DNA from 3 places in the Pseudarthrobacter sp. NPDC058196 genome. Region 1 is predicted to be linked to each of the others. Evidence: riboswitches for the same ligand, from Rfam matches in the RefSeq annotation. Region 1 holds a riboswitch; each other region holds the start of a gene.
What was found. Region 1 has a riboswitch for S-adenosylmethionine ahead of ACFVVC_RS13390 (homoserine O-acetyltransferase). Riboswitches for the same ligand answer to the same signal wherever they lie in the genome.
Positions count from the first base shown of each region.

Region 2: it holds a riboswitch for S-adenosylmethionine, as region 1 does, so the genes downstream of both, ACFVVC_RS08770 (DUF1737 domain-containing protein) here and ACFVVC_RS13390 (homoserine O-acetyltransferase) in region 1, are expected to answer to the same signal.
Region 3: it holds a riboswitch for S-adenosylmethionine, as region 1 does, so the genes downstream of both, ACFVVC_RS06005 (aminotransferase class V-fold PLP-dependent enzyme) here and ACFVVC_RS13390 (homoserine O-acetyltransferase) in region 1, are expected to answer to the same signal.

Region 1 covers NZ_JBHVVN010000008.1:168,404-170,659, reverse strand. Annotated here, with positions in the region: gene ACFVVC_RS13395 (bifunctional o-acetylhomoserine/o-acetylserine sulfhydrylase) at 1-811, shown strand, start outside; SAM riboswitch class IV at 911-1,026, shown strand; gene ACFVVC_RS13390 (homoserine O-acetyltransferase) at 1,039-2,154, shown strand.
Region 2 covers NZ_JBHVVN010000005.1:127,672-129,927, reverse strand. Annotated here, with positions in the region: gene opgC (OpgC domain-containing protein) at 1-711, opposite strand, end outside; SAM riboswitch class IV at 888-1,002, shown strand; gene ACFVVC_RS08770 (DUF1737 domain-containing protein) at 1,016-1,279, shown strand; gene ACFVVC_RS08765 (rhodanese-like domain-containing protein) at 1,276-1,686, shown strand; gene ACFVVC_RS08760 (O-succinylhomoserine sulfhydrylase) at 1,687-2,256, shown strand, end outside.
Region 3 covers NZ_JBHVVN010000003.1:204,562-206,817, forward strand. Annotated here, with positions in the region: gene rsgA (ribosome small subunit-dependent GTPase A) at 1-190, shown strand, start outside; gene hisN (histidinol-phosphatase) at 235-1,059, shown strand; SAM riboswitch class IV at 1,200-1,313, shown strand; gene ACFVVC_RS06005 (aminotransferase class V-fold PLP-dependent enzyme) at 1,350-2,256, shown strand, end outside.

The DNA of each region.
Region 1 (2,256 bases):
GGTGGCCCACGACGCCGGCGTTCCCCTGATCGTGGACAACACCCTGTCCACTCCCTACCTGATCCGGCCATTGGAGTGGGGTGCGGACATCGTGATCCACTCCGCCACCAAATACCTGGGCGGTCATGGCTCGGCCATTGCCGGCGTCATCGTCGACTCCGGCAAGTTCGATTTCGGCAAGGACCCTGACCGTTTCCCCGGCTTCAACACCCCGGATCCCACGTACAACGGGCTGGTCTACGCCCGGGACCTTGGCGAGGGCGGCGCACTGGGCGCCAACCTTTCCTACATCCTCAAAGCCCGTGTCCAGTTGCTGCGCGACCTCGGCTCGGCGGTCTCGCCCTTCAACGCCTTCCTGATTTCCCAGGGCCTGGAAACGCTGAGCCTGCGGGTGGAACGGCACGTTTCCAACGCCACGGAGGTGGCGCGCTGGCTGGAGAGAAGGGACGACGTCGAATCGGTCGCCTACGCGGGGCTGCCGTCCAGCCCCTGGTACGAACGCGGCCGCAAGTACGGCCCCAAGGGGACCGGCGCCGTCGTCGCCTTCAACCTTGCAGGCGGCGCGGAGGCGGGCAAACGCTTTGTCGACGCCCTGGAGCTGCACTCGCACGTAGCCAACATCGGTGACGTCCGCTCGCTTGTCATCCACCCGGCGTCGACCACCCACAGCCAGCTCTCGCCCGAGCAGCAGGTGGTGGCCGGGGTCAATCCGGGGCTGGTCCGGTTGTCTGTCGGCCTGGAGCACATCGACGACATCCTGGCCGACCTTGAGGCCGGTTTCCGCGCGGCCAAGGGAGGCGCCGACACCTGATCGACAGCACGCTGCGGCACCGCCGGCCGGCAGCGCCGGGAAGTCACAACCAGTCACACTCTTGGCCTGGACCGGGGGGTGTTTCGTACACTCGAACCAGGTCATGAGTGCCAGTGACAGCCCCGGCTTGCTGGCCGGCAACCCTCCTTCCGCGGTGGGGTGCCCCGGGTGAAGACCTGGCCTGCCGGTCAAATGACGGCAGGCAAGCGCGTAGAAGAGGTCTTGCCATGACGGTTACCGTCGCCCGTACCACCATTCCCGAACACGGAGTTGTCCGCTACGCCTCCATTGGGGGACTCGAGCTGGAGGGCGGCGGCTACCTTCCGGATGTCACCCTGGCGTACGAGACCTGGGGCACGCTGAACGCAGATGGCAGCAACGCCATCCTGATCGAGCACGCCCTGACCGGCAGCACCCACGTGACCCGGGGCGATACTGACGAAGAGGGCTGGTGGGAACAGCTGGCCGGTCCAGGCGCTCCCGTCGATACGGACCGTTTCTTTGTCGTGTCCATCAACATCGTGGGTGGGTGCTACGGATCCACTGGCCCGTCCTCGCCTTCCCCGGACGGAGCACCCTGGGGGTCACGGTTCCCGCTGGTAACGCTGCGGGACAGCACTGTTGCGGAGGCCCGGCTGGCGGACCAGCTGGGCATCGGGAGCTGGTACGCAGTCCTTGGCGGTTCCATGGGCGGTGCCCGCGCCCTGGAGTGGGCCGTGACCTACCCCGGCCGGGTGCAGCGCTGCGCCGTCATCTCCGTCGGCGCTGCCAGCACGGCTGAACAAATCGCCTTCGCCCAGGCCCAGACGCTGGCCATCCGCCAGGATCCGAACTTCAACGGCGGCGACTACTACGGTGGCCCGTGCCCGGAAGACGGGCTGGCCCTGGCCCGGCGGATCGCCCACATCACGTACCGGTCCGCCGCGGAACTGGAAGGGCGCTTCGGCCGGGAGCCCCAGGCCCCCGAGTCGCCCCTGCACGGCGGATTGCTGGCAAACCGCGGACGCTACCAGGTGGAAAGCTACCTGGACCACCAGGGCAGGAAGCTTGTCCGCCGGTTCGACGCCAACAGCTACATCGCCCTCACCGAGGCACTGATGAGCCACGATATCTGCCGGGGCCGCGGGCCGCTGGTCGAAACCCTGGCATCCTCCACGGCCCGGTTCTTTGTTGCCGCCGTCGATTCCGACCGGCTCTACTTCCCGTCCCAGTCCCGAGAATTGGCCCAGGCCCTGCCCGGTGAGGTTGGCGTGCATATGATCAATGCACCGATAGGCCATGACGGCTTCCTGACCGAGATCGGACAGCTGGGGCACCAGCTCCGGACCTCCTTCCTGGTGTAGCAGCGCTCGCCGGATCCCGGCAGCGGGCGACCGACGTCCACCACGGGGCTGCCGCCGCGCTGCGGTGCCGCAGTGCAGCCGGCCCCGAGAAGAAGTACGGCA
Region 2 (2,256 bases), on a different contig from region 1:
GGGATAGTACGGGGCGTAGGCGGCGTCGGAGCCGTTCCAGGCACCGTCGCCGTTGGTGTCCAGGAGCGCGAAGCCGTCACTCCCAGGTTTCGGCGCATTCCGGTTCCGGTCAAAGGGATAGTCCTTGCCCAGGTAAGGCGCCCAGACCATGGCGGCCCGGCCGCCGTCGTCCTTCCTGACCGCTGCCGCGACGGCCTTGAAGGCCGCCCGGTAGGCGGCCGGCTGCTGGCCCCAGGCCACCCAGCTCGAATTCATGTCCGGGGCAAACCGGATCAACAGCCGGCCCTTGAACCCGGAGGTCAGGTTGCGGACCTTGCCGGCAAAGGCTTCCGCTTCGGTGGCACCGATCTGCTCCAGCGGCATGGTGGGCTTCACGGTGAGCATGGCGTGGGCGCCCTTGGCCGCGGCCTGCTGCAGGAAACCCTCGATGTTGTTCCGGTCCGAGTCGCGGAACGGAAAGGCGATGTCGTGGCCAAACACGGCCGGGCTCGCCCCCAGCCGGTCGGAGAATCCAGCGGCAGTATCCTCGCCCCATTCAAGGACGGCACCCAGCCAGGGCTTGCCCTGGTCCGGTACTGCGGAGGCCGCCTGCGACGCACCGGCAGGCGCCAGAAGGGCCAGGAGGACAACGACGACGGCGAGGACGGCCCGGAGGGCACGATGACGGGCACGACGACGGCCGGCCTGGTGGTGCGATGTAGCAGCTCGCATGCTGGCAAGACCCCCCGGTACTCCCACTGTCACGGCAGGGCGGCGCCCCCGGTAGAAACTTTATCGGTCCGGCCGCCTTGCCGCGTTCCCGTGACGCGGTGGTCGCGAGCTCTCAATTACGGAACATGACGACGGCGGCCGTGCGGCTTGGCGCGCCAGGTGTTACGTTTTTGGGGAGTAATGAGTACCGGTGTTAAGCCCTGACTGGCCGGTCGGCAACCCTCCTCTCGCGGCGGGGTGCCTCAGGTGAATACTTGGCATATCGACCGATTCGAGCTGCAAGCGTGAAAGAAGGAGATCCGTCGTGTCTGACGCACCCGCCCCTGACGAAAAATTGTCCTACCGCCTGATTACGGGCCCGGACGACCGCTCCTTCTGTGAGCGGATCTCGGCCGCCCTCGCGGACGGCTACGTCCTGCACGGCAGCCCGGCGGCCACCTTCAACGGCAGCAGCGTCATCGTGGCCCAGGCAGTTGTCCTCCCGGCCGCAATCGCCTCGGCGGACGCCGCAGTGGCCACGGCCGTTGACGACCTGGAAGGCGAGTTCGACGGCGAGGGCCACGCATGAGCTACGCAGGCGACCTCACGCCGCAGGAAGCGTGGGCCAAGCTGGAGCAGGGCGCCATCCTGGTGGATGTCCGCACGGAAGGCGAATGGGCCCACATCGGCATTCCGGACACCAAGGCAACGGACAACGATCCCCTGTTCATCCAGTGGACCTTCCCCGGCGGCATCCCCAACCCCGATTTCGTGAAGGACCTCAAGGAGCAGGCGCCCGAGGACCCCGGCGCGGAGCTGGTGTTCCTGTGCCGCTCGGGCCAGCGCTCCATCGCCGCCGCCGTTGCGGCCACCCAGGCCGGTTTCACCTCGTACAACGTGTTGGAGGGCTTCGAGGGAGAACCGGACCGCTACGGCGAACGGACCGTCAACGGCTGGAAGAACCGCGGCCTGCCCACCAACCTCGGAAAGAACTAAGTGACTTTCAACCAAGATGCCCCCGGCTGGAACCCCGATACCCAAGCTGTCCGCGGCGGCCTGGACCGCACCAACTTCCAGGAAACCTCCGAGGCCATCTTCCTGAACTCCGGGTTCGTCTACGAGTCCGCGGCGGCGGCCGAACGCGCCTTCACCGGCGAGGACGAGCGCTTTGTGTACTCGCGCTACGGCAACCCGTCCGTGGCCACCTTCCAGGAACGGCTCAGGCTGCTGGAAGGCACCGAAGCGTGCTTCGCGACGGCGTCGGGCATGTCCGCGGTGTTCACCGCCCTGGGCGCGCTGCTCGCCGCCGGCGACCGCGTGGTGGCCGCCCGCTCACTGTTCGGGTCATGCTTCGTGATCCTGAATGAGATCCTTCCCCGGTGGGGTGTGGAGACGGTCTTCGTCGACGGCCCGGACCTGGACCAGTGGCGTGAGGCCCTGTCCACGCCCACCACCGCCGTTTTCTTCGAATCCCCGTCCAACCCGATGCAGGAAATCGTGGACATCGCGGCGGTGAGCGAACTCGCCCATGCCGCCGGCGCCAAGGTGGTCGCGGACAACGTCTTC
Region 3 (2,256 bases), on a different contig from region 1:
CGGCATCGAAAACTGCGAACGGGGCTGCAAGCACACCGCGACGGCGGTCAACTGCGGGCTGGACGAGTGGGTGGATGGCGGACACGCCGGCCCCACCGGAGCCGCCCGCCTGTCGTCCCTGCGGCGGCTGCTCGGCGCCGACCCGAGGATGGAAGCACAGGAAACCAAGGAGCTTGGCAGCGTCAACTGACGCGTTCTCCCGGCAGAAACGCCCGCAGACGGTAGTTTGGAACCATGATCCAACCCGCTTCGAGTTACAACGATGACCTGCGCCTGGCCCACGTCCTGGCCGACTCCGTGGACGACCAGACGATGAGCCGCTTCAAGGCCCTGGACCTCCACGTCGAGACCAAGCCGGACCTGACGCCGGTCACCGACGCCGACAAGGCGGCCGAGGAGGCCATCCGCGGCCAGCTTTCCCGCTCCCGGCCCCGCGATGCAGTCCTGGGCGAGGAATTCGGCAGCACCGGCCACGGCTCGCGGCGCTGGATCATCGATCCCATCGACGGGACCAAGAACTTCGTCCGCGGCGTCCCGGTCTGGGCCACACTGATCGCCCTGGTGGATGAGGGCGAGCCCGTGGTGGGTGTCGTCAGCGCGCCGGCACTGGGCAAGCGCTGGTGGGCGGCCAAGGGCATGGGGGCGTACATGGGCAGGTCCCTGGCCGCCGCCACCCGGCTTCGGGTCTCCAACGTCTCCAACCTGGCCGACGCCTCCCTCTCCTATTCCAGCCTGGGGGGCTGGAAAGAACGCGGAAACCTTGACGACTTCCTGGGCCTGACGGAGGACGTGTGGCGGACCCGGGCCTACGGGGACTTCTGGTCCTACTGCATGGTGGCCGAAGGCTCGGTGGACATCGCCTGCGAACCCGAACTGAACTTGTACGACATGGCTGCCCTGGTGCCGATCGTGGTAGAGGCCGGCGGCCGCTTCACCTCCCTCGAAGGCGAGGACGGACCGTTCGGCGGCAATGCCCTGGCCACGAACTCGATCCTGCACTCAGAGGTGCTGCACCGGCTGAACCCGGACCTCGACGACCTGCTGCAGCAGTCGCCCTGACGGCAAAAAATCGAATAATACGACGCCGGACGCCTCCTTTGGGGGGCGTCCGCGGCTGTTTCTTCGGCAGGACGTAACAAAGCCCTTAACAATTGCTGCGGCTTCAGTCCTGGCCAGTCCATGTTCTACGCTTTTATCCAGGTCACGAGTGCCAGCGCAAAACCCCGGTTTGCTGGCCGGCAACCCTCCATTCGCGGTGGGGTGCCCCGGGTGACGACCAGGCCGGTCCGGAGCGGATACGGCAAGCGCGGATTCCAGCATGCCGGAGTCCTGTTCCAAGTGAGGTCTCTGTGACAACTGCCACCGTCTCCCCCCAGCCCGCCACCGCCAACGCGGCCGCACCGGATCCGCGCCAGGCCATTGCCGGCCGGCCCCTCGCCGCGGTCACAGGCGCGGAGATCCAGGCGCCCCTGATTTCCGGCGGCCACGTCCGCTACGCGAACCTCGACTACGGTGCATCCGCCCCGGCACTGTCCGTGGTGTCCGCATACCTGAACGAGATCCTCCCGTATTACGCGAGTGTCCACCGGGGCGCCGGGTACGCATCACAGATCAGCACCTCCGTGTATGAAAACGCCCGCAACATTGTCCGCGACTTCGTCGGAGGCCGCCCCGATGATTCGGTCATCTTCACCCGCAACACCACCGACTCCCTGAACCTGCTGGCCGGCTGCCTGCCGCTGGCCGACGGCCGCCCCGCCGGAGACGTCCTCTACCTGGACATCGAACACCACGCCAACCTCCTGCCCTGGCAGGGCGTCCCGCACCGCAGCATCGTCGCCGCGGACACCGTCAGCGGCACGCTGGAGGCAGTCCGCGCTGAACTGGAGCAGGGCGGGGTCAGCCTGCTGGCCGTCACCGGCGCCTCCAACGTCACCGGCGAGATCCTCCCAATCCGGGCCTTGGCTACCCTGGCGCACCAGCACGGCGCACGGATCGTCGTGGACGCCGCCCAGCTTGCGCCGCACCGCCGGGTGGACATCAGCACGGACGACGTCGACTATCTTGCGTTCTCCGGACATAAGCTCTACGCACCATTCGGCGCAGGCGTCCTGGTCGGACGTCCGGACTGGCTGGACGCCGGCGTCCCCCACCTGGCCGGGGGCGGCGCCGTCAGGGAAGCAAGGCTCGACGGCGTCAGCTGGGCCACCGGCCCGGCCCGCCACGAAGGCGGCTCACCCAACGTCCTCGGCGCAG